Regions from separate parts of the Arthrobacter sp. 05L417 genome, predicted to be linked through region 1. Evidence: predicted binding sites of a transcription regulator. Region 1 holds the regulator's gene; the other holds the start of a gene.
What was found. Region 1 encodes HspR, which represses chaperone genes until heat shock. Its sites were predicted from a motif close to AAGTTGAGTCNNNNNGACTCAACTT; they were not measured.
Positions count from the first base shown of each region.

Region 1 (15,011 bases):
CATCGACGGAATACTGCTTTTCGCGGCACTCGGTGCCGTCTTGGTCATCCTGCTGGCCGTCTACCGATCCGTGGTGCTGCCCTTTGTGGTGTTGCTTACCGCCGTCTTCGCGCTTTGCGGTTCGATTCTGCTGGTCTTTGCCTTGGCGAAGGCGGGTGCAATCCAATTGACGGGACAAAGCCAAGGGATCCTGTCCATCCTGGTGGTCGGCTCGGCCACCGACTACGCCCTCCTCTTTGTGGCCCGCTACCGTGAGGCCCTGCGCCAGGCGTCGAACAAATGGTCCGCGGTGGGACGCGCGTACAAGGGCAGCTTTGGGGCCATCCTGGCATCCGGGACAACGGTCGCCGTGGGGTTGCTTTGCCTGCTCTTCTCGGAGCTGAATTCAAACCGGGGATTGGGTCCCATCGGCGCAATCGGAATCGTCTTTTCAATGTTGGCTAGCCTGACCCTGCTTCCTGCGGCCCTCGGCTTGCTGGGCAGGTCCGCATTTTGGCCGCGTACCCCGGGGAAAGGCTCGGCCGCGAGAGCCGGCGTCGCCAGCCCGGCCAGCTCCGACATCCCCCGGGTCTGGAGGCTTCTGGCTGGCATCATAGCCAAGCGGCCCAGGGCCGTATGGCTCGGCGCAGCCGCTGTTTTGGTGGTCTGCGCCTTGGGTCTGCTGCAACTCCAAGCCAGCGGGGTTCCGCAGTCGGCACTCATCCTGAGCAAATCCGAGGCAGTCGATGGTCAGACGGCGCTGGGGCGGCATTATCCCGCCGGTGCAGGGAGCCCGGTGGTGGTTGTGGCTGAGGAAAAGTCGGCAGCCACGGTACTTGCGGAAGTCAAAGCCCAGGGAGGCATCTCGGATGCATCCGTGGTTTCGGCTCAACCGAATTCCGGGGTCCGCCCGCTGGCGGAAGCTGCGACGGACCCTGCCCCCTTGGTGCGGGACGGCCGGGTATTGATCAATGCCACGCTGTCCTCGGAGGCAGATTCAGCGAAGGCCGAGCAGACCATCGCAGTCCTCCGGCAGAAGCTGCATGACAAGGCGCCCGGGACCCTGGTAGGAGGAACCACCGCCACAGCCGCGGACACCAACGCCAGCGCGCAATCCGATTTGTGGCGCATCATCCCGATCGTTTTGGCCGTCATCCTGTTGGTACTCATGGCACTGCTGTGGTCCGTCCTGGCGCCACTATTGCTGATTGGCACCGTAGTGCTGTCCTATGCGGCGGCGTTGGGTGTCTCAGCCTGGGTGTTCAACAATGTGTTCGGATTCCCCGGAGCGGATGCCTCGGTTCCGCTTTTCGGTTTTGTATTCCTCGTGGCCCTCGGCGTTGACTACAACATCTTCCTTATGACCCGTGTCCGGGAAGAGTCGACGCTCAACGGAACCCGGGCCGGCATCTTGAAGGGGCTCGGTGCCACCGGCGGGGTGATTACCTCGGCGGGGGTCGTTCTTGCCGCGACCTTTGCCGCCCTGGGGGTCATTCCGATCCTGTTCCTCGCGCAGATCTCTTTTATTGTGGCTTTCGGGGTGCTGCTCGACACAACGATCGTGCGCTCGCTCTTGGTGCCTGCTCTGTCCTACGACATCGGCGGGCGGATTTGGTGGCCAGGACGCTTGGCCCGCGATCCGGCGTCGAAAGAGGCTCAGCGGGCGGCCACGGCTTCCTGATCCCGCCACCAGGCCACGGTCGCCGCCATCGCGCTAGGAAGCGGCGTCGGTTGCAGGCCGAGCTTGGCCTGGCTCGCAGTGGAGTCCATGACGAACGGCCGCTCGAACTGGTACAGCATTTCGGCCAGCTCCCGCATGTCGGTTGAAAACAGGCCCAGGGTCCGGAGCAGCCAGCCTGGAACCACACTCAGCTTCGGTTCGGGAAGATCAGCCGAGCGTGCGAAGTTTCCCGCAATTTCCCGCATCGTCATTGCCGGTCCCGTGGGGGCGTGCAGCACTGAGTTCCAGAGTTCGGGCTTTTGGGCCGCGGCGATCATGGCTGCGGCAAGATCCGGGACATAGGTGAAAGAGTGTGGCTGCTTGGCGCTTCCGAGAACCTGGACCGGCTTGCCCTTGAGGACCAGGGGGACCATGCGCTCGCCGGCATGCGCCATGCGGGCCCGCGGCCCGAAGAAATCGCCCGCCACCACGCTGACGGTATTCGCAGGGTGGGCTTGCCGGGCCTTCAGCAAGGCGGAGCGGATCCCGCGCTTGCCACCGGCCGCTTCCCGCGGGCTCCTTTCGGTGATGGTCTTGTCCGGCTCGCTATAGGAGTAAAGGCTCTCAGGGAAGACGACGACGGCGCCCGCCGCCGCAGCGGCGTCCATCACCACGCGCTCTGCTCCTGGAAGCTCGGCCGCCCAGGCTTTGGCCCGGTAGGCAGAACCGTGGATGCAATGGAAGACGGCCGTGGCGCCGTCGAAGGCTTGCGCCAACTTGGCCGGGTCCGAGACATCCACGCGGAGCTTTTCGATCAGCGGGTGGTCCGGGCCGCCGCCTGAGCGGGTCAGGACGCGCACCTGTTCTCCGCGGTCCGCGAGTTGCTCGGCGATGGTCCATCCGACGGGGCCTGCTCCTGTGACGACGTACATGGTGTTGCTCGCTTTCTGGCTGGGAATTTCGCTCTTGAGTGTCAGGCTATTTCGAGAGCAGTGCTCTCTGAACTCAGAATGAACCTTGCTGAATCGCATGTCAAGAGCACTGCTCACATTTGTTGTCAGTGCTCTCCTTTGTGGCATGCTGGATGCATGGACCTCCCTTCCGCCGCAGTGGCCAAACAAGCGACGCCCCGCGAGCGGGCCCGGGCCCAGACCGTGGCGGACATCATCCGGCTGGGCCGCCAGCACCTTGCCTTGCATGGCGCCGCGGGTTTGTCCCTGAGGGCGGTCGCCCGCGATCTCGGCGTGGTGTCCTCCGCCGTGTACCGCTATGTGGAGAGCCGCGACGAACTTCTGACCCTCCTGCTGATTGACGCTTACGGCGAGCTGGGCGACGAAGTGGATGCCGCCGTCGATGCCCTCCCGGGGGACGACTACCGTGGCAGGTTCCTGGCGCTCGGGCGGGCCGTTCGCCAGTGGGCCCTGCGCGAGCCGGCAAGGTATGCCCTCCTGTTCGGCAGCCCGGTGCCCGGATACCAGGCGCCCGCAGAGCGCACTACGGAACCCGGAACGCGGGTGATTTACCGGATGGTGGGGATCTTCGACGCCGCCTACCGCGCCGGTGCCTTGGCCGCCGAAGTGGCGCCCGCCGTCGTCGTTCCTTCTGCCCTTGCCGCAGACCTAGCGGCCATCCGGGCCGAACTGGGCGTGACTGTTCCCGAACCCGCGTTGGCCCGGGGTGTGCTGGTGTGGACGTCGGTTTTCGGGGCGGTCAGCTTCGAGGTGTTCGGCCAATACGGGGCTGACACCTTCGCCGCGCGCGACGAGCTGTTTGAGCACCAGCTCGAGGTCCTGCAGGGGATCGTGGGGCTGTAGCCGCCCTCGCAACCGTGCATGAAAGACGGTGCGCGAAGGTACAGTAACTGCATGGCCCGTGGACTTTCTGACATCGGTGCGGAGGGCGTTTTGCTCGCCGGAGCAGGCCGCGCCATCCTGATGCAGATCGCCAATCCCGCGGTCGGTCATGGCGTCGCGGAGCACAGCAATTTCGCCGAACGGCCGCTGGACAGGCTGCGCGCCACCATGACGTACGTCTACGCCGTTATCTACGGCTCGGAACAGCAACTGACAGCGGTGCGCCGAGCTGTGAATCGTGCGCACGCCCCGGTTCGACGGACGGCGGACGATTCCACCGCGGGGTACAACGCCTTCGACGCGCAATCCCAGCTCTGGGTGGTGGCGACCCTCTATGACACCGCCGTCACCGTTTACGAAAAGGTCCATGGAGCCCTCGACGACGACACCGCCGATCGTATTTACCGTGAGTATGCGCGGATCGGGACAGCGTTGCAGCTTCCCGCGGAGCTCTGGCCTGCCGACCGCCCGGCCTTCGCGCGCTATTTGGACGAATCCCTGCGGAACCTCGAACCGGATGCAGCCGCCTTGAGGGTGGCCCACGAGCTCCTGTATCCCACGAGCGGACCGTTCTTGATGCGCTTGAGCATGCCGTTGGTCCGGTTGTTGACCGCGGGCCTGCTGCCTGAGCAGCTTCGTGCGGGATTCGGACTTCCGTGGAAGCCCCGCCATCGACGCAGCTTCGACGGCACCATCCGGCTCTTGGCGGCGGCTTATCCAAGGCTGCCGGAAAAAGTCAGACATTGGCCGAAAAACTACTATCTTGGTCGGCTCGGACCGGGCGAGCTTGGCCTTGGCGAGACCGGCCTTGGCGAGTAGGCGCCCATGCGTGAGCTCACCGCGGTAGAGGAACTTATCGACGGGAGTGCGAGCCGCTTCCTGGTCGGCGCGCCGGACCAAGGACTCCGGTCCAGGCTCACGGAGTTCACCGTCTTCGGCCTCAAACAGGCCTGGGCGTGCATCTTCGGCGCTTCGCTCCTTGCCGTCATTTTCGGCGCGCACCTCTGGTACCCGGCCAACGCCGGCCTCGCGAGGAACGATTTCCTGACGATCGCCGCCGTCGTGATCCAAATCCTGATGGTGGCCACGAGGCTTGAAACCTTGCGCGAGCTCCGGGTGATCGTGCTCTTCCACTTGGTGGGAACGGTCATGGAGTTGTTCAAGACCGGCGTCGGCTCGTGGTCCTATGAGGCTGAGGGCGTGCTGCGGGTCGGCGCCGTTCCGCTCTTCAGCGGCTTCATGTATGCGGCGGTCGGCTCGTACATGGTGCGGGTTTACCGGGTTTTCGACTTGCGCTTCGCCCGGTATCCGCGGCGTTGGATCACTGCGGTCCTGGCTGCGGCAATCTATGTGAACTTCTTTTCCCACCACTTCACCTTTGATGCCCGCTGGGTCCTGCTGGCGGCCGTCGCCGTGATCTATGGGCGGTGCGTCATGTACTTCCGGGTGTTTCGGCGTCGACTCCGGATGCCACTGGTCGTCGCGTTCCTGCTGGTGGCGCTCTTTATCTGGATTGCCGAGAACATCGCCACTTGGTCGCACGCCTGGCTGTATCCGAGCCAGTTGGACGGCTGGCATTTGGTGTCGGCGGACAAGCTTGTCTCGTGGTTCCTCCTGATGATCATCTCCGTGGTGCTGGTGGCATGGGTCTACAAGCCGATGCCGCCTGACACGACCGGCGTTCTCCCACGGCGAAATCGCGCGTAAATCTCCGAGTTTCCGGGGTTCCTTGGCCGCGAATCCGCAGAGTTGAGCGCACTTGACTCAACTTTGGATTGACATCGAACGAGGCCTGAGTACAGTTGAGTGAAGAACGCTCAACCCGGTTTCATTGAAAGGAAGCAACATATGTCACGCGCTGTAGGTATCGACCTCGGAACCACCAACTCCGTCGTCTCTGTTCTCGAAGGTGGCGAGCCCACCGTCATTGCCAACGCCGAGGGTGGACGCACCACGCCGTCGGTCGTTGCATTCTCCAAGTCCGGTGAAGTCCTGGTTGGTGAAATTGCCAAGCGCCAGGCCGTCAACAACATCGACCGCACCATCGCTTCCGTGAAGCGACACATGGGCACCGACTGGTCCGTTGCCATTGACGACAAGAAGTACACGCCGCAGGAAATCTCCGCGCGTATCCTCATGAAGCTGAAGAACGACGCCGAGAGCTACCTCGGCGAAAAGGTCACCGACGCTGTCATCACCGTCCCGGCCTACTTCAACGACGCCGAGCGCCAGGCCACCAAGGAAGCCGGCGAAATCGCCGGCATGAACGTCCTCCGCATTGTCAACGAGCCCACCGCCGCTGCACTTGCCTACGGCCTGGACAAGGGCAAGGAAGACGAACTCATCCTGGTCTTCGACCTCGGCGGCGGAACGTTCGACGTCTCCCTGCTGGAAGTCGGCAAGGACGAAGACGGCTTCTCCACCATCCAGGTCCGCGCCACGGCCGGTGACAACCGCCTCGGCGGCGACGACTGGGACCAGCGCGTTGTTGACTACCTGCTGAACCAGCTCAAGATCAAGGGCATCGACCTTTCCAAGGACAAGATCGCCCTGCAGCGTCTGCGCGAGGCTTCGGAGCAGGCCAAGAAGGAACTCTCTTCCTCCACCAGCACCAACGTCTCCCTCCAGTACCTCTCCGTCACCCCCGACGGCCCGGTCCACCTGGACGAGCAGCTGACCCGCGCCAAGTTCCAGGACCTCACCAAGGACCTGCTCGAGCGCACCAAGAAGCCGTTCCACGACGTCATCGCCGAGACCGGCATCAAGCTCTCCGAAATCGACCACATCGTTCTCGTGGGCGGTTCCACCCGTATGCCCGCCGTTTACGACCTCGTGAAGGAACTTGCCGGCGGCAAGGAGCCCAACAAGGGCGTCAACCCGGACGAAGTTGTCGCCGTTGGCGCTGCCCTCCAGGCCGGTGTGCTGAAGGGCGAGCGCAAGGACGTCCTCCTGATCGACGTCACCCCGCTGTCCCTCGGTATCGAAACCAAGGGCGGCGTCATGACGCACCTGATCGAGCGCAACACGGCCATCCCCACCAAGCGTTCCGAGACCTTCACCACCGCTGACGATAACCAGCCGTCCGTGGCCATCCAGGTCTTCCAGGGCGAGCGTGAATTCACCCGCGACAACAAGCCGCTGGGCACGTTCGAACTGACCGGCATCGCTCCGGCACCGCGCGGCGTCCCCCAGGTCGAGGTCACCTTCGACATCGACGCCAACGGCATCGTCCACGTCTCCGCCAAGGACAAGGGCACCGGCAAGGAGCAGTCGATGACCATCACCGGCGGCACCGCGCTGTCGAAGGAAGACATCGACCGCATGGTCCGCGAAGCCGAGGAACACGCAGCCGAGGACAAGGCCCGCCGCGAGGCTACCGACACCCGCAACACTGCCGAGCAGCTCGCCTACTCCGTGGACAAGCTCATCGCCGAAAACGACGACAAGCTGCCTGAAGAGGTCAAGACCGAGGTCAAGGCCGACGTCGACGCCCTCAAGAAGGCCCTCGAGGGCACCGACGACGCAGCAGTGAAGACCGCTTTCGAGAAGCTGCAGCACTCGCAGTCGAAGCTCGGCGAAGCGATCTACTCGCAGGCCGGTTCCCCGGACGGCGCAAGCAGCGCCGCTGGTGCTGAAGGCGCTCACGCTGATCCCAAGGCTGCAGACGAGGACATCGTCGACGCCGAGATCATCGACGAAGACGAAAAGAAGTAAGCATGCCTCACCACGGCAACGACGCAGAGCACTCACCTTCCAACAACGAGGGCAACGAGCAGCACAAGCCGGTCATTCGGGACAACCGCAAGGTTGACCCGGAGACCGGGGCCGCCCGCCACGCCCAAGGATCGGCAGCTGATTCCAACGCCGCTGCCGCCGAGGGCGACGCCCTGTCCCAGGCTGAGGAAATCCTCAACGGCATGGAGGTTCCGGCTGAAGAGTCGGTAGCCCCCGGAGCCGCTGCAGAAGCAGAGGCCGCGGAACTCCGCAACGACCTCCTCCGACTGCAGGCTGAGTACGTCAACTACCGCAAGCGCGTCGAACGCGACCGCGCCGTCGCAGGGGAAATGGCCGTCATCGGCGTCCTGAACTCCCTGCTGCCGGTGCTGGACGACGTCGACGCCGCCCGCCAGCACGGCGACCTCGTGGACGGCCCGTTCGCCGCGATCGCAGCCAAACTGGAGAACGCGCTGAAGACGTACGGCTTGGAGCGCATCGCGGAAACCGGAGTCGACTTCGACCCCACGATCCACGAAGCCCTCATCCAGCAGCCTGGCGAGGACATCGAAGTAGACACCGTCAGCCAAGTGCTGCGCTCGGGCTACCGCTCCGGCGACCGCGTGCTGCGCGCGGCCCAAGTGATTGTGGCTGTGCCGGCGTAGACGGAGTTACCGCCTCACCGCGCCTTCGCGGATGAGGGGGCCGCACCGCGAAACGAGACAAGGGGCCCCGCCCCTTCGCCGGGTGGCCTAGGATCTGCGATCCTTGGCCACCCGGCTTCGGCAGGCCCGATGCCACTCCCGGGCCCCTTGCCTCGCTCCGCTCAGGCGGTCGTCTCACCTAAGGTGGGATGAGCGCAGCGCAGCTGGATAGGGGGCCGCGGCGTGGCGGGCACCGCGAAGCGGGCACGGCCCCCTATCCAGCGGAGCGCAGACTTGACCAGAAACGAAAGGAAACGCCCTTGGCCAGCCAGGACTGGGTTGAGAAGGATTTTTACGCCATCCTTGGTGTCGCCAAGGACGCCTCTGACGCTGACATCAAGAAGGCGTACCGCAAGCTTGCGCGGAAGTACCATCCGGATACCAATTCCGGGGATGCTACTGCGGAGAAGAAGTTCAAGGACATCTCGGAGGCCTATTCGGTGCTCTCGGATGCCGAGGAGCGCCAGCAGTACGATGCCATTCGCGCCATGGGCGGGGCTCGCTTCGCTCCGGGAGCAGCTCGCGGCGGGCCGGCCAATGGCGGTTTCGAGGACTTGTTCGGAGGGCTTTTCGGCGGCGGCGCGCGCCAGCCTGCCGGTGCTGGAGGCATCCCGCCCGAGTTCGCTGATCTCTTCGGCGGCGGTTTCGGCGGCGGACAGACCGGTTTCCAGCGCGCTCCCCAAAAAGGCAGCGACCGCACGGCATCCACCTCGATTTCCTTTGCCGGCTCCATTCACGGCACCACGGTGAGCTTGCGCGAAAGCAACGGCAACGTCATCGACGTGAAGATTCCGGCGGGCATCAGGGACGGCCAGAAGGTCCGTCAGCGCGGCAAGGGCAACCCCGGTGCCGCCGGCAACGGGGACCTCATCATCACGGTGAACGTCAAGCCCCACGATTTCTTCAACCGCGACGGCGACAACATCCGCATCCATGTGCCGGTCACCTTCGCGGAGGCGGCTTTGGGTTCCAACATCCACGTGCCGACGCTCGACGGCGACTCCGTCACCGTCCGCGTCCCGGCCGGCACGCCTTCCGGGCGCACGCTCCGGGTCAAGGGCCGCGGCGTCAAAACATCGAAGGGGACCGGGGATCTGCTGGTGACGATCGACGTCGCCGTCCCGCAGAACCTTAACAAAGAGGCCGAGGAGGCCGTCAAGGCATTCGCCGCAGCCACTGCCGACGCCGATCCCCGCCACGACCTGGCCGCCAAGGCCCGCTTGTAGCGGCAGAACACATGGGAGGGGACGCAGGCATGGGCATCGACATCAACCAGCCGATCTTCGTCATCTCCGTCGCGGCCGAACTGGCTGACATGCATCCGCAGACCCTGCGCCAGTACGACCGCCTCGGCATCGTGTCGCCGAGCCGTGCCCCGGGCAAGTCGCGGCGTTACTCCCAGCGCGACATCGACCGTTTGCGCGAGGTCCAGCGGCTCTCCCACGAGGGCGTGTCCCTCGAGGGCATCAAGCGGATCCTTGAGCTCGAAAATCAGGTGGCCGCGCTGCAGTTCCGCGTTGCCGAGTTGAGCGAGGAACTGCAGCGCCGGCGGAGCCCGATGGAGGCCCGCGTTTTCGCCGCGGGAGCAGCGGGCGACGTCGTCAGCCTGGCCCGCGGGCAGCGCCCCCGGGCGCGGTCCCAGGCAGTTGTGGTGTGGCGGCCGCGACCGGGGGAGTAGTCCTCTAGTGCTGCGAGAGGGACGCCAGCAGCACCGTCGCTTCCTGTCCGGCCCACGTGCCCCGAAGGGCAGCCGAATCTTCCGAACCCTGGGTCCCCAGATCCAGGACACAGTTCACCAGCAGTGTGAGCTCACCGGCGTCGATGCTGGTGACGCTGTGTTCGGTAATCGGGGCTGCCGGGGTCAGTGCAGGGACTTCGCTACCGGGAGTTCCGCTGCCCTTGGCCTCGACGGAACTCTTGCGTGGCTCCAGCACGCCGTCCACGTCCACGAACTGTTCGGCTTCCCGCTGTCCAGTGAGGATGGCGGTGGCAAGGGCAGTGACGTAGACGGGATCGGCGCAGGCGTCGTACACCCACCTCGTGCCCAACACGGAGTGTTCCATGGTCCCGAGTAGCGAGTCCTCCGCGCCGGGCAATTCCGAACCCCGATAGCTCAGGGGAACCTGGTAGACCTTGCCGCCGTGGGAGACCAGGTGGGTCTCGAGGCCGACTTCGCCGTCCGGATCATCGAAGCGGTACGCTCCGAGCAGCTCGGGCGGTGCGGAGCCGTCCTCGGTGAACCACGGCTGAACGGGCAAGTACTTTTCGATGAGTTCAAGTTTGCTGGGACTCAGGGTCGCTCTGTGGATGATAGCCATGCGGTCCAGACTAGGCCACGTCGAAACGGTTGCTTCAGGTGGGAATCAAGAAGAGGTCTTCTAGTCTTTGGAACGGTGAGTTGCTCGCTCGTTATTCACATTTGTGGCATCAAAAGTGAATAGCGCCGACCTTGGTGGTTGTTTCTGAGTCGCAGGCGTGAACCCTACTCCGCGAACAAGCCCGCCAGGTCCTCCGCCGTCAGGGCGCCACCGGACAGGGCGTCGCCTTCCATCACATCCGCGAACAGCTGCGACTTCTTGGTCTTGAGCGCCATGACCTTTTCCTCGATGGTGTCCTTGGCCACCAATCGGTAGACCATGACGTTCCTCGCCTGCCCGATCCTGTGGGTGCGGTCCACGGCCTGCGCTTCGGAGGCGGGGTTCCACCACGGGTCCAGCAGGAACACGTAGTCGGCTTCGGTCAGGTTCAGGCCGAAGCCGCCGGCTTTCAAGGAAATGAGGAACACGGGCGCTGCACCGTTCTTGAATTCGCTCACGACGTCGGCCCGGTTCCGCGTGCTGCCGTCGAGGTAGCAATACTCGATGTCCTCCGCGTCGAGCCGCTCCCGGACCTTGCCCAGGAACCCCGTGAACTGGCTGAAGATGAGCGCCCGGTGCCCCTCGGCCACGATGTCCTCCAGCTGTTCGAACAACACGTCCAGCTTGGACGAGCGCACCGCGGACAAGGACTCGTCCACCAGGGAAACATCCAGGCTCAACTGCCGCAGCAGGGTGAGCGACTGGAAAATGGTGAAGCGGTTCTTATTGACATCGTCGATGAGCCCAAGGATCTTTTGCCGCTCACGCTGCAGATGCGTCTGGTAAACCTTCTGGTGCCGCGGGTTGAGCACCACTTCGAGCACCTGTTCCTGCTTGGGCGGCAGGTCCTTGATGACTTGCTCTTTGGTGCGGCGCATCATGAGGGGGCGGACCCGACGGCGGAGCTTGGCGAGTTGGCCCTTGTCGCCGTTCTTTTCGACCGGCTTTTGGTAGTACTCCGCGAAGCGGCGCGGGCTGGAGAACAGCCCTGGCGCGACGATTGAGGTCAGAGCCCAGAATTCCATGAGATTGTTCTCAAGCGGCGTTCCTGTGATCGCCAGCTTGAAGGATGCCGGGAGCTTCCGGGCGCACTGGTATGCCTTCGACTGGTGGTTCTTGACGAACTGGGCTTCGTCGAGCATGAGCCCGGCCCATTCCTTGGCGGCGTAGGCCTCGTAGTCGATCCGGAACAGCGCATAAGAGGTGATGACGACGTCGGTCCCGGCCATGGATTCCTGCGGATCCGCGCCGCTCTTGGCGAAGGTCTCTCCGATGGTCTTCACGCTCAGGCCGGGCGCGAAGCGTTGCACCTCTGCGGCCCAGTTGCCCACGACGCTGGTGGGGGCAACGACCAAGAAGGGGGCGTAGGGAGCGCCGCCACCCGAGCCACCCGCCCCACCTGCGCCGGATTCGGCGTGCTCCTTTGCCGCGCACATCAAGGCGATCGCCTGCACTGTCTTGCCGAGGCCCATGTCGTCGGCCAGGACGCCACCCAGGCTGTGGCGGTAGAGGAAACTCAGCCAGTTGAAGCCCTCCAACTGGTACGGACGCAGCTCGGCATCGAGCGAGCCCGGCAGCGGCAGCCCGGTCACGCCGTCGTCGAGCAATCCGCCCACGGCCTCGCGCCATGCGGCCGCCTGCTCGTCGACGATCCCCAATTGCGCGAGCTCATCCCAGAGCCCGGCCTGGAAACGGCTGATCTGCAGGGTGCCGTGCCGGTCCGGGTTGTCCTGCAAGGACCTGGCTTCGTCGATCAGCGCGCGGAGTTGGTGCAGTTCGGGCAGGTCCAGCGAGAAGTAGGCGCCGCTGGGCAGCAGCATCCGGCTCTGGCCGGCCGCGAGGGCGGAGAACACCGCCGCGAAGGACACAGGTTCGCCCTCGAGCGTGATGACGATGCCGAGATCGAACCAGTCGCGGCTGTCGGTGGCCTTGGTCGAAATGGAGACGACGGGAGCTTCGGTGGCCTCGCGGTAGTCGGCGATCTCGCCGGAGGTATCCACGACGACGTCGGGCAGCTCGCGGAGGCGGGGAAGCACCTCCTCGGTGAGGGCCAGCGTGTCCAGGCCATCAAGAGCCACGGAGGGCGCCAGCCGTGGAGCCCCCCAACCGCCGCTCGGCGACTCGCCCAGCGCGGCAACCACATCCCAAGGCCGGCCCAGGGACTCCAGGATCCGGGCTTCCGCGGCGTCGTCGCGGTAGCCGTGGTCGTCCGGGTGCCGCCAGAGGGGCTGGGCCGTCACGAGCTTACCGGCCTTGTAGTGCCACTCCCAGTGCAACCGGACCCGGTGGTCGGAGCCGTAGTTCGCCAGCAGGGACAGCATGGGCACGGCGAGGACCGGCAACTCAACGGAATGGTCCGCTGCCGTGACCCGCGTGGACTGCTTGAGTTTCGGATAGAACGCCGTGAGGAATCGTTCTTCGTCCTTCGCCGGGATCTGGAGCCGGGATGCGCCCATGACGAAATCGAGGAGTTCCTGCGATTCGCCGCCCTCCAAAGGGGCCAGAGTGATGAGGTTCCCGGGTGCCGGTACGCCGGGCAAGTGCCCCTCGCCAGGGCCCGTGAAGAACAACCCATGCGCCGGGCGTCCGATCAAGCCCAAGGCCGCCGGATCAAGGGCGTCGCCGCCCAAGGTCACCGACGGCGCCAGCTGCAGTCCGTCGTCGGGCCGGCTCAGGTCAAGCCCGACGACGGCGGGATCCGCCGCAATGCGGATCGGCTCGGTCCCGCCGGAGTGGATGAGGGAAACCCCGACTTTCGAGGCTTCGGCCAGCAGGCTCCATAGGTTCTTGCCGGCGAACTCGTTGAGGAGCATCCACATGCTGGACGTGAGCTGCCGGTAGTCAGCGGTGGAATGCGCGGCCAGGAAGTTCTGCATCCAGTCGATATGGGCTTCGTTGAACTCGCGCTTGTAGCCGAGGTAGTTCAGGTTGGTCCAGGAAACATCGCCCCGGATCCACTTGCCCTTGGCCCCCATCATCACCGGGCGGGCCTTGAGCTGGCGCACGCTGCGGAGAGGATCCCGCCGGCCTGTGTAGGAGAAGTGCGGGGCCGGTTCTTCCACCTCGAACGCCAGTGCCAAGGGGAGGCCCTGGCCTTGCGGGGTGGTCCCCGGAGTGGCGATGAGCTTGCTGAGTGCCTGCTCCCAGGCCGGGCGCTGCACGGCTGTCCCAGGCTGGGCCGTCTGTCCGAACGCGGGCGCGCTGAGCAGCTGTGCCCGCACGGCGGGATGGTCTTCGGCGGCGAAGAGCAGGGCGGCCACGTGTTTGCAGTCCTTGCGGACGGGGCAACTGCACACTCCCACAGTGCAGCTCCAGCCGCCGGGCTTACGGACCAGCTTGGCCGACGTCGAATACGCAGATGGGCCGCTGCCCCTGACCTTGCCCATCATCAGACCCGTGGCGGAGTCGAAAGTGATGCCGCTGACCCGGCTTCCCATGGCATATGCGAGGCCGGCCGCGAGGGAGCGGTCGTTAATGGCGGGTGTCTGAATCGCCAGTTCCCAGGAATCGTCTGAATGGGAAGGCATTCGTTAAGGCTACTTTCGGCAGGAGGCTATCTATGAATCCTAGGGCCCACGGAGCAGCCCTGAAACTTTGCCGGACGTTCACCTCTGCCTAGCTTGCCCGACAACCGCCCCCGCGTACGTTGAAAGGGTCCGGAGCAGCACAAGCTTCCAAGCAGTGAGGAAATCCCATGACCAGCAATGAGACCACCTTCAGGTACGTAACAGTTCTGACGAAGGACAGCATCGAGGCCGACAACGCAGACGTTGTGGACGCGAACGTCACCGTGGTCAACGAGATGTACGAGGAGCTCCTCAACCATGAGGAAATCGCTACCAACGCCCTGCGCAGCTACTTTGTGGACTACTACCTGACCCAGGCACTCGCTGGCGGTTTCGCCCAGTACGTCTTCACGGTCCCGGAACGCGAAGAGGTGGATGCGTTTGTCCGCGAAGGCCTCGAAGGGATGGGTGCCAAAGGCCACCTTGAGCTGTTCAACCGCACCGCCGCGGCATTCGACGCGCTGTCCGAGGACGACGCCGAGGCCTACCTGGACGGCGACCTTGACGAGTCCGAAGTGGCACCCGAAGCCGTTGCCGAGCTCGAGGCCCTCGACGGCGAATTCGAATCCCTCCTGGAAACCGAAGACATTATCGAACTCAACGCAGCGTGGCTCCGCAGCCAGGACGGTGTGCTCTACCTGGACGAGGAACAGCTGAAGGCACACATCGCCGAGCGAGTAGCCCTCATCCCGAACCTCGAAGAGCGCCAGGCCGAGGCCGCCGAAGCCGAACTCGAGAACGCCCCTGAATTCGAGCTCATCATCCGTGAATTGTGCGACGTTGCCGGCTACCAGCTCGAGAAGATCACCATGGGCGATCCCAACTACGAGCACGACGGCGAGACGGTCCTCGAAAGTTGTCAAGCTGTGTGGAGTCACTGGGCTGGTTTTTGGGGTGTTTTGGTCTGCGGGAGGTTGATCCCGGCGTGTGTGGCGGGGGCCGGTGTGGCGGGTCGTTGGCGGAATCTTCCGGGGTGTCGTTCGTAGTAGTCCTGGTGGACTTTGTCTCGCTTGTTCCAGAGTTCTTTCCACGAGCCATCGTGGACTTGTGATGGCGAGAACAGTGCGATGCCGGAGTGTTTGTGATCGGTGCTGTACCAGTGCACGTAGCAGGTGAGGTACTCCCTGGCGGCCTCGAGATCGTTGAAGATCCGGGGGTAGCCGGGCCGGTATTTCATC
Region 1 is NZ_JBFTOG010000010.1:1,191-16,201, reverse strand. It holds gene AC1DJW_RS10070 (MMPL family transporter) at 1-1,660, shown strand, start outside; gene AC1DJW_RS10065 (NAD-dependent epimerase/dehydratase family protein) at 1,636-2,571, opposite strand; gene AC1DJW_RS10060 (TetR/AcrR family transcriptional regulator) at 2,728-3,453, shown strand; gene AC1DJW_RS10055 (oxygenase MpaB family protein) at 3,505-4,311, shown strand; gene AC1DJW_RS10050 (DUF817 domain-containing protein) at 4,318-5,199, shown strand; gene dnaK (molecular chaperone DnaK) at 5,341-7,206, shown strand; gene AC1DJW_RS10040 (nucleotide exchange factor GrpE) at 7,209-7,871, shown strand; gene AC1DJW_RS10035 (DnaJ C-terminal domain-containing protein) at 8,171-9,136, shown strand; gene AC1DJW_RS10030 (heat shock protein transcriptional repressor HspR) at 9,166-9,588, shown strand; gene AC1DJW_RS10025 (CG0192-related protein) at 9,593-10,228, opposite strand; gene AC1DJW_RS10020 (DEAD/DEAH box helicase) at 10,393-13,794, opposite strand; gene AC1DJW_RS10015 (DMP19 family protein) at 13,962-14,819, shown strand; gene AC1DJW_RS10010 (transposase) at 14,708-15,011, opposite strand, start outside.

Region 2 (16,551 bases), on a different contig from region 1:
ACCGCTCGGCGTCGGCTCCGCGCACCGAGTCCGCAACCTCAACGCGCAGCAGTGGCAACAAGGCTGTGTGGTCCTCGAACACGGGCGGCAACTCCGGCGGCTCGTACGGTTCTGGCTCAGGCAACTCGGGTTCCGGCCGTCCGGCCCGCAGCGGCCCGCGCCGTGCCTCGGCTCCCGCGTCGAACGAGCGCCGCGGCCGCTAAGGTTACCACCCGCGCTCGCGCCATTCCGCAAGGTGTGGCCGCTCCGCACCGAGTGTGGTCGGATCTCCATGGCCCGGATGCACCACGGTGTCGTCCGGGTAGGCCTCGAATAGCCGTTCGCTAACGTCGTTCAACAGCGAAGTGAAGCGGGCGGCGTCGTTCTGCGTGTTGCCAACGCCTCCGGGGAACAACGAGTCGCCGCTGAAGATGTGCGCGGGCCCTTCCGGGTCCAGGTACACGTAGGCGATCGAACCCGGAGTGTGGCCGCGCAAGTGCACCGCGGTGATGTCGAAACCGTCGAAGTTCCCCACATCGCCATGGTGCAGCGGAACATCCACGGGCACAGGCAGCGCGTCGGCGTCGTCCACTCCGGCCGAGGTCTTCGCGCCCGTAGCTTCCACCAACCCGGGAAGCGCACGGACGTGGTCCCAATGCTGGTGGGTGGTGGCGATGAGGGCCAGTTTCGGCGGCGATGCGGCGTCGGCGACCGACTCCGCAAGCATTGCTTGGATCGCCGGAAGGTCGTCCGCGGCGTCGATCAGGAGCTGCGCGCCGCTTGCCTTTGCGGTGAGCAGGTACACGTTGTTGTTCATCTCGCTGACCGAGATTCGCCGGATGGTGATGTCACGCAGTGAATGAATGAGTGAGTCCATTCGTCCACTCTACGGAAGCCGCCTGCGGCTCACCGACTACTCGCGGCCCTGCGAAACCCAGGTGGGATCCGCGGACCGTGAGCCGACGACGGCGTCCGCGGCGCCGTCGAGCACGTCCAGTTGGGCGGCACTCAACTCGAGCGACAAGGCACCCAGGTTCTCATCGATCCGGTGCGCTTTGCGCGTGCCGGGGATGGGGACCACGCTGAGCTCAAGGCGGCGGCCCTGGGCGAAAAGCCAAGCCAGAGCTACCTGGGCGGGAGTTGCATCCCGGCCGGTGCTCTCGGACAGCTCGGCGGCCACGGAACGCACCGCGGCAACAACCGCCTGGTTGGCGTCGAGTGCGTCGTCCGCAAAACGGGGGATGCGGTGCCGGAAATCGTTCTCGCCGAGTTGATCGGCGCTGACGGTTCCGGTGAGGAAGCCCCGGCCAAGCGGCGAATAGGGCACGAAGCCCACACCGAGCTCTGCCGCAGTCGGGACGACGTTGCGCTCAACGTCCCGGCTCCAGATTGACCACTCGCTCTGCACGGCGGCTATCGGGTGCACGGCGTTGGCTTCCCTCAGCTCCTCGGCTGTCACTTCAGACAGGCCAAGGTGCCGGACTTTGCCTGCCCGGACAAGCTCTGCCATGGCCTCCACGGTTTCCACAATCGGAACGCGGAGGTCGCGGCGGTGCATGTAGTAGAGGTCGATGACATCGGCGCCCAGGCGACGGAGGCTTGCTTCCGCCGCCTGGGCCACGTACGCGGTGTCTCCCCGGACATCTGTGTAGCCCTCGCGCGGGTTGCCCACGATGCCGAACTTGGTGGCCAACTGGACCTCGTCGCGTCGGTCCTTCAGCAGCTTTGCGATCAGTTCCTCGTTGTCGCCCGCGCCGTAAATATCCGCGGTGTCGATGAAGCTGATGCCGGCATCCACGGCGTGGTGCAGCGTCTTGAGGGATTCGGCGGGATCCACTTCGCCATACACGGGGGTCAATGCCATCCCGCCGAAACCAAGGGGGCTCACGGCCAGGCCGTCGCCGAGTTGTACATTCGTGGTTTCCGGGCTCATCGTGCTTCTCCTTCGCCGAGTGTTCGTCTCACTGCTGGCAACTCCGTCGGGCGGGGGAGTATTCCGCGCTCATCGCCGGGCGGGCTCGGCCACTTCTTCACGCTTCTCCGTGGGAAGGGCCTTCAACCCGGCTGCGCAACCCACGATTCCCGCGATGAATAGCAGCTTGAGCGGGCTGGCTGGTTCGACGCCGGTGGCCATCGCCCAGCCGACCGTCAGCGCCGCGCCGATCCCGACCCAGACGGCGTAGGCCGTGCCCAGCGGAATCCACTTCACCGCGATGCCGAGGCCGATCATGCTGAGGGTCGCGGTGACGGCGAAGACCACGGTGGGGACGGCTTGGCTGAATCCGTCGGACAGGCCGAGGGCCGTCGCCCACACAGCTTCGAGCACGGCGGAGGCCAGCAGAACGGCCCATGCAAACTTGGCGTTCATCGCTACGCCACCACCTTCAAGCCGACCACGCACACGCCGATCCCGGCGAGCAAGAGCAGCCGAGCCGCCGTCGGGCGCTCAACCTTGGTGATCATCGCGTAAGCCGCTGTGAGAACGACGCCGACTCCTACCCACACCGCATACGCGGTTCCGGTGGGAATGGTTTGCATGGCGAAGGCCAGGCCTGCGGTGCTCGCGACCACGGTGACGAGGAAGACGGCGGAGGGCAGCGGTTTGCGGAAGCCTTTGGAGCGGTGGAGTGCGGCCGCCCAGACGGCCTCGAGCGCTCCGGACAGAATGAGGATTAACCACGACATGACAGGTCCTTTGGCCAGTCTTGTCGCGTGCCGGGTACTGAACCGTCGTCCGGAGATCCCTGTGCGGGCCTTCCTTCGAGGCTAGCAAAGCCCGACGCCGGGTGGCCAGCTTTGGTGGCGAGCCTCACCAAGGGACATGTCCAGTGCTGGGATCTAGGAGTGCGCGTGCTCCACGCGGTCGATGGAGATGACGGCGAGGAATCCACGGCCCAGGATTTCCGGGCTGCGGGTGTCGGAACCCACTACTGCGTCGTAGCGGGCGAGTTCCACGGACTCCGCAGGCGCGACGGCGGCGGTTCCACCCTCGGAGCCGTCCGAGACCTCCGCAGACGCAGCCGATTCCGCAGGCTCCGCGCCGGGACTCACCGAAGCCTTACCCTCCAAAAGGACTGCCAACTGGCCTTCGAATACCGGGTGTGCGCGCTTCTTGGAGAGCTCGATGATGGACGTGTAGCCCTTGAATTCGCCGGCCCGGGCGATCACGTTGAGGTCCCGGATGTTGCCGGTGGGGAGTGCGCTGGCCGAAGCCGCTTCGCCGGAAAACCGGAAAGGCCGATACTTTTCCAGCGGGTGTTCTTCGCCATCCACCGTGAGCAGCAGCAATTCGCCGTCGATCACTGTGAGGACTCGCTCCATGCCAGGGAACGTCGAGAAATCGCCGGCCGATCCGACGTCGGCGATGCTGACCCGCCAGTCCCACGCTCCGTCTTGCGCGGACGCTGCTTTCGGATGGCTGGCGAGTTCGCGGGTCACCCCGCCCCCGTTGCGCCATGGTTCGGGTTTAAGCTCGGCAAAGCGGATGATCTCCATGCGCTCCAGCCTAGCCCGAGCCCGCCGTCGGCAGGCTGAGCGCTTGCGTAACATCGGTGCAATCTTGACGCGGTTCACCAATCCCGCGGGCCCTTGCTAACGTCGTAGGGAGGTAAACGGTTGGAGGCGCGGAATGTTCGTCAAAGTGTGCGGTTTGAGCACGCCTGAATCCGTACAGGCCGCCGTCGAGTCCGGCGCGGACGCCGTGGGTTTCGTGCTGACGAAGAGTCCACGCGAAGTATCGCCTGACCGTGCCCGAGACTTGCTGGTCCATGTACCGGAAGGTGTGACCGCCGTCGGAGTCTTCCGTCACGAGGCAGCGGCCGATGCCGTCGCAACCGCGCGCGAGGCCGGCCTCGTATGGGTTCAGCTGCACGGAAGCCGTTCCCCGGAAGACGTTAAGACCGTGCACGACGCCGGCATGCGGCTCATCCGGGCCGTCACCATGGGTGCCGCTCCGGACGAGTTCGAGGAGTGGGGCGAGGAACTTCTCCTGATCGACGCCGCAGTACCAGGTTCAGGCGAGGCGTGGGACTATTCCTCGGTCCGGAATCTGGGCCTGGGTGCACGCCACTGGTTGTTGGCTGGAGGATTGACCCCGTCCAACGTCGGGGCCGCGGCGTCCGAAGCCGAGGCCTGGGGCGTCGACGTGTCCAGCGGCGTGGAGTCCTCGCGTGGCGTGAAGGACCTCGACCTCGTGCGCGCCTTCGTCCGAGCCGCAAAAGCCTGACGCCCCCGCCCGAACGCTCGCTCCGATGATGTGAGCGAGGGTCCGCGGTTTTGCCCCCGAATGTGAGCGAGCGTCGCAAGAAACCCTTGACAGCCGCCATCCGGGGTCGCATATTTAACACATCGGCTAATTAGTCGATGCGTTAAATACGAAGGCGCTAGCGATGTCCACAGACCGGCTCAGTCTCATCTTCTCGGCACTGGCCGACCCCACCCGAAGGGCCATTCTGGCCCGGCTTTCGGAGGGTGAGGCCACAGTGAACGAGCTTGCCGAACCGTTCGACATCAGCCTGCCCGCCGTCTCCCGGCATCTCAAGGTCCTGGAAAACGCAGGGCTCATCAGCCGGAGCCGGAATGCGCAATGGCGGTCTTCCAAATTGGAAGCGGAACCACTGCGCGAAGCCACCGAATGGATGGACAAATACAGGCGCTTCTGGGATGCCAGTTTTATCCGCCTCGACGCCCACCTGCGCAAGATTCAGCACGATTCGAAGGATCCAGGAGCCAAGCAATGAACACGGAACAGCACATCCTCACCATGACCCGCGATTTCGATGCCCCACGCGAGCTCGTCTTCCAAGCCTTCGTGGACCCCGATCAGCTAGCCGCATGGTTCGGGCCGGTCGGGGTGGATTCGCCGCGCGACCGGATAATCGTCGACCCCCGGGTGGGCGGAGCCTGGCAGCTCGTCATGACCTGGGACGAGGACGGCGTCGCCAAGGAATCACCCATCGACGCGGTCATCACCGGATACGACCCGCCCGCCTTGCTGGTCGCCACCCAGAAAGCAGAGCCCGACGCCGGGATTACCCTTTTGCTGGAAATGCGCCTTGAGTTCGAGGTACTGGATGGCGGCCGCACGAGGCTTCATCTCACCCAGGGCCCCTTCGACTCTGACGAATGGGTGGAAATGACCAGAGAGGGATGGGGCACCTCGTTCACCAAACTGGACGCTTTGTTGGTGCGGGAATAGGGGAGCGGTCCAAAAGGGGCCCGAAGTCAACTTGGAAGGTCGGTGCCCATTCGGGCTACACTCCACGACGGGGACAGAATGCCATTGCTCCGGAGACCGAACGGTTCCGGAGACAGACGATCAAGCAGAATGCGACCTTTTGAAAATCCTTTCCAAACCTCTTAACGGCCCTATCCGATACCTGACAGCCGCCCTCTTCGCCGCACTGGCGCTGTCCGGCTGCTCCACACAGGGAGGGGGCTCCGCCGCGGCGGGCACGCCGTCGTCCCCTTCTGCGGGCGACTCGGCCTCCGCAAGTGCAAGCCCAACTCCATCATCGGGGCCATTCGGGGGCTTCGCGTCTGCGGCCGAAATGTGCTCCACCATCTCCAAAGAAGCTACGGGCGCTTCGTTGCTTCCAATGTCGGCGGCGCAGGGGAAGACCGCCGAGCTGGAGCAATACAAGGCCGAGCTCACCGCCACGGCGGATCGGGTCCCGGAAGCGCTCAAGGCTGATTTCACCAACCTCAAGGACACTGCGATTGCAGGCTTGAAGGACCAAACCGTCTACTCGAGCGGCAAGTTCGAAAAAGCGATGGCTCCCGTTACGACCTGGCTGAGCGCCAACTGCAAGTAATCCTTTATCCACTTAAGCGAATGAACAGGTAGCGCGGTCCCGGTGCCGCGGCAAGAATGGCTTCATGCAGCTGCCAGTCATGCCCCCTGTCGCACCCATGCTTGCCAAGGCGGTTGGCGCCATCCCGGACGGAGCCATGAGCTACGAGCCTAAATGGGATGGGTTCCGCTCCATCGTTTTTCGTGACGGTGACGACGTCGAAATCGGTAGTCGCAACGAGAAGCCCATGAACCGGTACTTCCCGGAGCTCATCGAGGCGTTGAAGGCAAACCTGCCCGAACGCTGCGTCCTCGACGGCGAGATTATCCTGGTCGGCAGATCCGGTGACCGCTTGGACTTTGAAGCCCTCCAGCAACGAATCCATCCGGCAGCCAGCAGGGTCAAGCTGTTGTCCGAGCAGACGCCGGCGAAATTCGTGGCCTTCGACTTGCTCGCCCTTGGCGATGAGGACTTCACGGGACGGCCCTTCGCCGAACGGCGGGCAGCGCTTGAAAAAGCACTCGCAGGCGCCGCCGCTCCCATCCACCTCACCGCGGCAACCCGGGACAAGGGAACGGCGGAGCAGTGGTTCAGCCAGTTCGAGGGCGCAGGCCTGGACGGCCTGCTCGCCAAGCCGCTGGATGGTACCTACCAACCGGACAAGCGCGTGATGTTCAAGGTCAAACACCAGCGGACCGCCGACTGCGTCGTGGCCGGCTACCGGGTTCATAAGACCGGTGACGACCTTATTGGTTCGCTCTTGTTGGGGCTCTATGACGACGGCGGACGGCTGGCAAGCGTGGGGGTAGTGGGTTCCTTCTCGATGCAGCGGCGCAAGGAATTGTTCGGCGAACTCCAACCCCTCGTGACTGGGTTCGATGGGCATCCCTGGGCATCGGCCGAGCAGGAGGAAGGCAGCCGGACACCCCGCAACGCCGAAGGCAGCCGCTGGAGCGCAGGGAAGGACCTGTCGTTCACGCCCCTGCGGCCAGAACTCGTTGTGGAAGTGGCTTACGACCATATGGAAGGGGAGCGGTTCAGGCACACAACGCAGTTCGTGCGGTGGCGGCCGGACAGGGATCCGGAGTCGTGCACCTATGAGCAGCTTGAGGAACCCGTGAAGTTCGATTTGTCAGCGGTCCTGGACGCCGGGAAACCATAAATCAGGGGGATTTCAGGGCGAACCCCTAGGCCCCGCCCGCGTCCCGCAAGGGACAATGGGAAATATGAAAACGCTGCTCAACATCATCTGGCTCGTCTTCGGTGGCTTCGTCCTTGCCTTGGGCTATTTCATGGCCGGAATTATCTGCTGCTTGTTGATCGTCACCATCCCGTGGGGCATCGCGTCGTTCCGGATTGCCTCGTACACCCTGTGGCCGTTCGGCCGCATGGTCGTGGACAAGCCGGGAAGCGGGGGCGTCTTTACGCTCCTGGGCAACGTCATCTGGTTGCTGGTTGCCGGCATTTGGATCGCGATCGGGCACGTAGTCACTGCGTTCGCCATGGCCATCACGATCATCGGGATCCCGCTGGCCATCGCCAACCTGAAGCTCATTCCGGTATCGCTCATGCCGCTGGGCAAGCAGATCGTGCCTAGCAACCGCCCCTTCGTCAGCACCTACCGCTAGCGCGGCAACGCCGGCCACCCGAAACCCCGCGTCGGGTATCAGACGCCATGGACTGTTCCGGAGTAGCGTAGGCCGTGTCTGCACTGCCTCCCCTCGAAAGGAACAGTCCATGTCCGCCGCCAGGAACACCGTTGCCAAGAACATCGTCGCCACCCTCAAAGCCAACAACGTCCAGCGCGTCTACGGGATCCCCGGGGATTCGCTGAACGGATTTACGGACGCGCTGAGGGAGGAAGAGAGCATCCGTTGGGTGCATGTCCGGCACGAAGAAGCCGCGGCGTTGGCGGCCGCGGCCGAGGCGGGCCTCACGGATGAACTCGCGGTGTGCGCCGGATCCTGCGGCCCGGGCAACCTGCACCTGATCAACGGCCTCTACGATGCCAACAAGTCCAGGGTTCCCGTGCTGGCCATCGCCGCCCACATTCCCAGCGAAGAGATCGGCAGCCAGTACTTCCAGGAGACACATCCCCAGGAGTTGTTCCAGGAGTGCAGCGTTTATGTCGAGCACGTCGCCCATCCTTCCCAGATGCCCAGGGTCTTGGAAATCGCCATGCGGACGGCCGTCGAGAAGCGGGGCGTCGCCGTCGTCGTGATTCCCGGCGATGTCGCCCTCGCGGAGGCGCAGAGCAACCGGACAGCGGTGATCCGGGCCGCCCGGCCGGAGATCCGGCCCAACCCCCGGGAGCTCGCCGAAGCAGCTGACATTCTCAACGCGGCAGGCAAAGTCACTATCCTGGCCGGCGCCGGCACCGCGGGTGCGCACGCCGAGGTCATGGCCCTGGCGGACGCGCTGGGCGCGCCGATCGTCCACGCGATGCGCGGCAAGGAGCACATCGAGTACGACAACCCCTTCGACGTCGGCATGACGGGCCTCTTGGGGTTCAGCTCCGGCTACCGCGCGATGGAGAGCTGCGAAGCCTTGCTTATGCTGGGCACCGATTTTCCGTACCAGCAGTTCTACCCGGAGAATGCCAAGATCATCCAGGTGGATATCAGGGGCGAGCAACTCGGCAGGCGTTCCCGGATCGATCTTGGCCTTGTGGGCACGGTCAAGGACACTGCGGCCTCGCTCCTGCCCTTGATCGAGCCCAAAAAAAGACGAACGCACCTCCAAGCCTCCCTCAAGCACTACGCCAAGTCCCGTGCAAAACTCGACGACCTGGCCTCTCCGGCCAAAGACGGCCAGCCCATCCATCCGCAGTTCGTGGGCAGGCTCGTGGATGAGGTGGCGGCCCCGGACGCGGTTTTCACGTGCGACGTCGGGTCCCCCACCGTGTGGGCCGCCCGGTACCTGAGCATGAACGGCCGACGCCGGCTGCTCGGCTCGTTCAACCACGGAACCATGGCCAACGCCCTGTCCCACGGAATCGGTGCGGCCGCCTCGTACCCCGGGCGCCAGGTGGTGGCCCTGGCCGGCGACGGCGGCCTGACCATGCTTCTCGGCGAGCTGATCACCTTGGTGCAGAACAAGCTCCCCGTCAAAGTGGTGGTCTTCAACAACTCCTCGCTGAACTTCGTGGAGCTCGAAATGAAGGCCGCCGGATTCGTCAATTTCGGCACTGAGCTCGAGAATCCGGACTTCGCCAAACTGGCAGAATCGCTGGGCATCCGCGGAATCCGGGTGGACAACTCGTCCGGGTTGAAGGCGGGGCTGGCTGAAGCCTTCGCGTACGACGGTCCGGCCCTCATCGACGTCCGCACGGCCCGGCAGGAACTGTCCATTCCGCCGGCGATCAGTGCCGAACAGGTCAAGGGCTTCACGCTCTACGCGATCCGGACGGTACTCTCCGGCCGCGGCGACCAGCTCATCGACCTCGCGAAGACCAATATCCGCCAGATATTCTGAACCGAACCGCTACCGGCGGGGCCAGCCGTTACGGTTCCGAGATCCGCCTTCAGCCGTCGCAGTTGCTTAGCTGATCCTGCGTCGGTAGGCGGCTGCGGCGAAGAAGTACGCGAGAACGAGGATGCCGAGGCACCATGCGAGGGCGACCCATATGTCGTTTCCGATCGGCCGTTGTTCAAACAGATCCTGGATCGTGTTGACGATCGAAGTGACCGGTTGGTTCTCGGCGAAGGCGCGCACGGGACCCGGCATGGTGGCCGTGGGGACGAAAGCCGAACTGATGAACGGCAGGAAGATGAGCGGATAGGAGAACCCGCCGGCGCCGTCCACGGACTTCGCTGTCAGGCCCGCGATGATGGCGAGCCACGTGAGTGCGAGGGTGAACAGTGCCAGGATTCCGATGATGGCGAGCCACTCCAGCAGGCTTGCCGATGTGCGGAATCCCATCAGGAAGGCCACCAGCACGATGATCACGAGGGAGAGACCGTTGGCCACCATGGAGGTCAGCACATGTGCCCACAGCACGGATGATCGTGCGATCGGCATGGAGTGGAACCGCTCGAAAATGCCGCTCTTCATGTCGGTGAACAAGCGAACGGCGGTGTAAGCGATGCCTGATGCGATCGCGATCAGCATGATTCCCGGCAGCAGGTAATTGACGTAGTTCTCGGTGCCGGTCTTGATGGCTCCGCCGAACACGTAGACGAACAGCAGCATGAGGGCGATCGGCGTGATCGCGGTGGTGATAATGGTGTCCGCGCTGCGGAAAATGTGGCGCATGGAGCGGCCCAGCAAGACGGACGTGTCTCCAAAGAAGTGTGTGCTCATGACTGGTCCTTACTTGACGCGACCTTGCCCTGGTTCCCCACAAGTGCAAGGAAGATATCCTCCAGGGTGGGCTGCTTTTCGACGTACTCGACCTTCGCCGGTGGGAGTAGTTGCTTTAGCTCGGCGAGAGTCCCGTTCGCGATGATGCGCCCTTGATGAAGGATGGCGATCCGGTCCGCGAGTTGTTCGGCCTCGTCGAGATACTGTGTGGTGAGCAGAACAGTGGTGCCCTGATTCGCGAGCTCCTGGATTACCTGCCACACTTCGATGCGTGCTTCGGGGTCGAGCCCGGTGGTCGGCTCATCGAGGAAGATCACCTCAGGCTGGCCGATCAGGCTCATGGCGATGTCAAGGCGACGGCGCATGCCCCCCGAATACGCGGACACTTTTCGGGATGCTGCCTCGGAGAGGTTGAAGCGCGCCAGAAGATCATCCGCCGCTTGGCCGGGGTCCTTCAGGTGCCGCAACCTGGCAACAAGCACCAGGTTTTCCCGGCCGGAGAGGATTTCATCGACTGCTGCGAATTGTCCGGTGAGGCTGATGGATTCCCGGACCCGCAGCGCTTGGGTTACGACGTCGAATCCATTGACGGTGGCCGTGCCGGCGTCCGGACTCAGCAGTGTGGACAGGATTTTCACCATCGTGGTTTTTCCCGCTCCGTTGGAGCCGAGAAGGGCGAAGACGCTGCCCGGTTCCACGTCGAAGTCCACGCCGCGCAGCACGTGCAGCTCTTTGTAGGACTTTTCCATGCCCTGCACGCGGATCGCGGGTTCGCGGGTGGTGGAGCCATTGCTCATGATTCCCCCTCCCTCCCATCGTCCCCGGCAGCGGCGTCGATTGCCTTGACGAGGCGTTCACGCTCCTTGTTGATCCACTGCCCGCCCGTGTAGTTGCGTATGAACGTTTCAGCGAACTCCACCGGGTCGTGACCGACGATCGCGCGAATCGGCGTTCCGTCCGCGGCGCTCTGTTCGAAGAGATCGGTGAGGTCCCCGAGCATCCGCAGCAGCACATCGCCCTTGGTGATGGCCCCGAAGTACATCAGGTAGCGCTCCAGCGCGGTCGCCGCCGCGCGATAGTCCGCGGGAAGCTGTTCCACGCGTGTCTTGTTTTGCCGGTATTGCTTCTTCTGTTCGAGCGATCCCGTGAGCTGCTCGATCCACCCTGCGGCCATGTTCACTTTCCTTCCTTTCGGAGGTGTTCCAGTCGTTCGGACAGGAAACTCCACGTGCTCCAGAATTCGTCCAATTCCTTCTTGCCTTGCTCGTTGAGCGAATACACCTTGCGCGGCGGGCCCTTCTCGGACGGCCGCTTCTCGACGTCGACAAGGCCTTTCTGCTCGATCCTGACGAGCAGTGCATACACGGTGCCCTCGGCGATCTCGGTGAAGCCCTGCCCCCGGAGAAGCGTCGTGATTTCGTACCCGTACGCGGGATTCCCGGTCAGGAGAGCGAGAACGATGCCCTCCAGGGTCCCCTTGAGCATCTCCGTCATCTGCTTGCCCATTGGACACCCCCTTTCACTACTCAGTGTTACTAGCTACTAGTACATAGTACCGCTAAGTAGTGGATGCGCAAGACCTCAATGGAACTGCGCCGAAGCGAACTCAAGGACGTCGGAACGCGCCGTCCCTCAAGAGGGCCACAGCAGTCCCGGCGTCAAGTTCGGCGGCGATCTCGACGTCGTCCGCGTACCCTGCGCCTATCAACTCACGGCCGCTTGAGCAGCCTCGCAGAGCGTCATGGAGCCGGGGTTCGGCGGCGTTGAACACGGCCATCGCGGCATTTGCCTCCGGCGCGAAACCTTCCCTGCCATCCTCCGGCGTGAAGCCGCCCCAGCCTGCGGCAGCGAGCCCGGCAATGAACGCGCCGGCTCCGATCTGATCCTCCACTGCGGGCCGGAGCGAACCGCCGGGCCATAGCTCCCCGGCCGCGATCACCGCCACCACTGCGTCCGGAGGGAGTTCGGCCGCCACCCAATCCGCGGTGGCGGCTGCGTTGCGAAGTGACACGGCCGCGATGAGCGGGACTTCCGGGGCGAGCTCATGCGCGATCGAAGAGCCGTTGGGTGAAGGCAGCACGACCCGGCCCAACGGGCGCGCCTCCCGCAGGCTCGACGGCGAGAGGCTCAGTCCGCCGCCACCGCGTGGACCAGCCAGCTGGGCATCATGGTGGGCGGCGAAATCCTCGGCCCCGGCGTCCTTCCACGGGTACGGGAACACCATGGCCCCCCGATCGACGGCGACGCTGACGCAGGTAGTGAAGGTGAGGACGTCGACCACGACGGCGAGGTCCACTCCGGACGCAACCGAACGGGCGCCGTCGAGCCGCCATTCAAACCTCACCCTGAACGGAAGCTGCCGGTGCACCGTCCCCGCCATGGTCATGACAGTTCGGCCTCCAGGTTGCGGCGGGCGGCATCCAGCCACAGGCTTTTCGCGCGTTCGCTGTGGAAGAGCGGATCCAGGGCGAGCAGTTGGCGGACGACGGCGGCCCGGCCGGCAGCGAAGTCGGCATCGCTGACGTGGGCGTAGTCCTCGCGGACAGCAGCCAGGTAGCGGGCGTAAGTCGCTGGTTCCGCTCCGAGGATGGAGAGATCGGCGTCGCACAAGAGGGCGCCGGCCTGGTCTCCCGGTTCGGGGCTGTGGGTGGAGGTCAGCCTGACCAGCCGGGCAACGTCGTCGATCACGGGCCCGGGGAGCCCCGCAACGGCCAGTCGGTCCTCGGCCAGCATGGCCGATTGCTCTTCGTCCTGCCCGGCGATTCCCTCGTAGACGGCGTCATGGAACCACGCGGCCAACGTCACTGAGCGCGCAGGCAGAGCGGGTTCGCTGAGGAGGTCCAAGGCTTCCAGGACCGCCAGCAAATGCGTGCGGCTGTGGTACTTCCGATGGTCCTCGCCCCAGCGTTCGAGGAGCTCAAAACCCAGCTCCTCGTGTCCCGGAAGTGTCGAATTCCAGCGCTCCAGCAAGGGCACGGTGAGCGCCTTGCTGCGTTGGCGGGCGGGGATCCGCAAGCCGCTCGCAATCAGTTTCCGCACCAAAATTCGGGCCTCCACGGGGATGGCGCCTGCCGAGAGGAGATCCTGGTAGCGGCGTTCCGGGACGTCGTAGTGGTCGCCGTCGAAGGCGCGCTCGGGAATTCCCGCGGCCTCAGCGAAGGCATGCAGCTCCTCGAGCGATGTGTCCGAGACGAGGTGGGAAAACACGGTCCCGTGCGCGGGCCACAGCGGCGGATCAACGTAGACGGCCATGGCCAGCGCCAGGGAACTAGGAGTTTTTCCGGGTGGCTACCGCGGAGAGTGCGGTCAGGCCCTTTTCGAAGTCGCCGCCCACCATCTTCTCCATGTTGAAGAACAACGCGAAGATTTTGCCGAGGCCCTTGTTCTCACCGGTCATCGTCCAGGTGACGCGGGTGCCGTCCCCTTCGGGCACGAACGTGAACCCTGTAGGGTTGACGGCCTTCATGGGCTTGGTGAATTCGAGGCGGATGTCGATCTTGCCGGGCTCCTCCGAGCCGACGATTTCCATGGTTCCGGTGCCGGCCTTGTTGTTGCCGCTCCAGGCATACTTTGCTCCGACGCCGGACTCGTTGCCCGAGTAGCTGCGGCTCAGCTGGGGGTCAACGGCCTCCCACGGAGACCATTTGGTCCACTCGTGGAAGTTGTTGACGAAGGGGAAGATGTCGGAGGGGGCGGCGGGGATCAGTGCGTTGCGAGTGACTGTGAAGGGTGCCATGTGCATATCGTACGGCGCTTTGTCGAGAGTGGGTGCGGGCCGCGTGCTGTGTTCCGGCACGCAGCGCGCGGCCCGGACCCACGATTTCGACGGCGGGTGCAGCTTTACATGCCTGGGATGTCGAGCGCTTCGTAGACGGTGATCGAGGCTTCGGGTGCCATGAGGAAATGCGGGTGGCCTTCGAGGAGCTTCAGGGCTCCGTCCATGTCCTCTGCCTGCAGGACGCTGTAACCGCCCACGCCGGTCTCTGCATCGGACACTCCAGAGTTCCCGACCACCTTGCCGCCACCGAGGGGTGTGCCAAGATCGGCAAGCCCATCGCCAGCCTTCGCGGCCCAGTCCATCCACAGCTTCATGCCTTCGGCTGCTGCCTCAGGGGTGCTGTCAGCCATCATCGATTCCGCCGATTGCGGTGCATTGTAGAGAACTACGAACTTCTTCATTACGTGTCCTTTTCCTCATGCTCGCCAGGCGGTGTTCCACCCGGTCACACCTGATCCTAGGGTTAGGGATCGCAAACAGCGAGGGGCTTTTCAAGGTAAGCGGAGAAGGCTATGGACAGCAGTTTCGCCGTCGGCAAACATGGAGCAGGAGGGATGATTCGCCAAAGTTGAGCATAGTAGACTCAACTTTGAGAAATAGTCGTCTTTCCCGAGAGGAGCTCTTCCATGGACGTCAAATTCACCACCAAGAGCCAGGAGGCTCTTTCCGCGGCGGCCATGAACGCCTCCACCGCCGGAAATCCGCAGCTGGAGCCAGCCCACTTGCTCAAAGCGCTCATGGACCAGCGCGAGGGCGTCGCGGTAGCACTTTTGCGCGCTACTGGAGCGGACCCGGATGCCGTGAGCGTGCAGGCGAGTTCGGCCATCAAGGCCCTGCCGTCGTCGTCGGGCAGTTCCGTGCAGCAAGCGCAGCTTTCGCGTCCTTCCATGCAGGCCATCCAGGCCGCCCAGAACGAGTCCGAGAAACTCGGAGACTCCTTCGTGTCCACAGAGCACCTCCTCTTGGGGCTCTCTGCCGGTAGCGATGCCGTGGGGAAGCTACTGCGCGACGCCGGTGCCTCCCATGAAGCGCTCCTCGCCGCCCTGCCGGGTGTCCGCGGCGACCGGAAAGTCACCTCGCAAGACCCGGAAAACACCTTCCAGGCGCTCGAGAAATACGGCATGGACCTCACAGCCGTCGCTCGCTCCGGCAAGCTGGATCCCGTGATCGGTCGGGACAGCGAAATCCGGCGAGTCGTCCAGGTCCTGAGCCGGCGCACCAAGAACAACCCCGTACTCATCGGGGAACCCGGTGTCGGCAAGACCGCCGTCGTCGAAGGGCTCGCCCAGCGCATGGTGGCCGGCGACGTCCCGGAAAGCCTGCGGGGCAAGACCCTGATCGCGCTGGACCTCGCGTCCATGGTGGCCGGCGCGAAGTACCGCGGCGAATTCGAGGAACGGCTCAAGGCCGTGCTGGAGGAGATCAAGAACTCCAACGGGCAGATCGTCACCTTCATCGACGAAATCCACACGGTGGTGGGTGCCGGTGCCACCGGTGAAAGCGCCATGGATGCGGGCAACATGCTCAAGCCGATGCTGGCCCGCGGCGAGCTGCGGCTCATCGGGGCCACCACCCTGGACGAGTACCGCGAGAATGTCGAGAAGGACCCTGCCCTGGAACGCCGCTTCCAGCAGGTCTACGTCGGCGAGCCGAGCGTGGAGGACACCATCGGTATCCTCCGCGGCCTCAAGGAACGCTACGAGGCCCACCACAAGGTAGCCATCGCAGATTCCGCCTTGGTAGCCGCCGCCACGCTCTCCAACCGCTACATCTCGGGCCGCCAGTTGCCGGACAAGGCGATCGACCTCGTGGACGAGGCTGCGTCACGGCTGCGCATGGAAATCGACTCGGCTCCCGAGGAAATCGACCAGCTTCGCCGTGCCGTGGACCGTCTGACGATGGAGGAATTGGCCCTCGAGCGCGAGACTGATGCGGCCTCCATCGAACGCCTCGCTGCGCTCCGCGCGGACAAGGCGGACAAGAAGGAAGCCCTGGGGGCGCTGAACGCCCGTTGGGAATCCGAGAAGGCCGGGCTCAACCGTGTTGGCGACCTCAAGGCGAAGATCGACGAATTGCGCTCGGCCGCCGAAAAGTACCAGCGCGAGGGCGACCTTGAGGCTGCCTCGCGTATTCTCTACGGCGAACTGCCCGCGTTGGAGCGCGAGCTCAGCGCAGCAGCCGAGGAAGAGTCCGCCCGGGAAGCGCGGGGTGAAGCGAAGCCCGCCCTGATGGTCGCGGACGAAGTCACGGCGGACGATATCGCCGAGGTTATTTCGGCCTGGACGGGCATCCCCGCCGGCCGCATGCTGCAGGGCGAATCCCAGAAGCTGCTGCACATGGAAGAGGAGATCGGAAAGCGGCTGATCGGCCAGTCCAAGGCCGTGGCCGCCGTCTCAGATGCCGTCCGCCGCGCCCGTGCGGGCATCAGCGACCCCAACCGACCCACGGGTTCGTTCCTGTTCCTTGGCCCCACCGGCGTCGGTAAGACCGAGCTCGCCAAGGCACTCGCCGATTTCCTTTTCGACGACGAACGCGCCATGGTGCGGATCGACATGTCCGAGTACGGGGAGAAGCACTCCGTGGCCCGGCTGGTCGGCGCCCCTCCCGGGTACGTGGGCTACGAGGAAGGCGGCCAGCTCACTGAAGCCGTCCGCCGTCGCCCGTACTCCGTAATCCTGCTCGACGAGGTGGAGAAGGCCC
Region 2 is NZ_JBFTOG010000011.1:77,005-93,555, reverse strand. It holds gene AC1DJW_RS11075 (DEAD/DEAH box helicase) at 1-203, shown strand, start outside; gene AC1DJW_RS11070 (MBL fold metallo-hydrolase) at 206-856, opposite strand; gene AC1DJW_RS11065 (aldo/keto reductase) at 893-1,912, opposite strand; gene AC1DJW_RS11060 (DMT family transporter) at 1,982-2,347, opposite strand; gene AC1DJW_RS11055 (DMT family transporter) at 2,350-2,664, opposite strand; guanidine-III (ykkC-III) riboswitch at 2,674-2,739, opposite strand; gene AC1DJW_RS11050 (HutD/Ves family protein) at 2,818-3,474, opposite strand; gene AC1DJW_RS11045 (phosphoribosylanthranilate isomerase) at 3,608-4,204, shown strand; gene AC1DJW_RS11040 (ArsR/SmtB family transcription factor) at 4,368-4,718, shown strand; gene AC1DJW_RS11035 (SRPBCC family protein) at 4,715-5,176, shown strand; gene AC1DJW_RS11030 (hypothetical protein) at 5,577-5,792, shown strand; gene AC1DJW_RS11025 (ATP-dependent DNA ligase) at 5,857-6,933, shown strand; gene AC1DJW_RS11020 (YccF domain-containing protein) at 6,998-7,399, shown strand; gene poxB (ubiquinone-dependent pyruvate dehydrogenase) at 7,509-9,245, shown strand; gene AC1DJW_RS11010 (ABC transporter permease) at 9,312-10,073, opposite strand; gene AC1DJW_RS11005 (ABC transporter ATP-binding protein) at 10,070-10,870, opposite strand; gene AC1DJW_RS11000 (DUF1048 domain-containing protein) at 10,867-11,247, opposite strand; gene AC1DJW_RS10995 (PadR family transcriptional regulator) at 11,250-11,579, opposite strand; gene AC1DJW_RS10990 (2-phosphosulfolactate phosphatase) at 11,680-12,459, opposite strand; gene AC1DJW_RS10985 (DUF4031 domain-containing protein) at 12,456-13,325, opposite strand; gene AC1DJW_RS10980 (SRPBCC family protein) at 13,342-13,809, opposite strand; gene AC1DJW_RS10975 (YciI family protein) at 13,914-14,252, opposite strand; gene clpB (ATP-dependent chaperone ClpB) at 14,478-16,551, shown strand, end outside.
Region 2: the regulator HspR is predicted to act here: its motif matches at 14,417-14,441, upstream of clpB (ATP-dependent chaperone ClpB).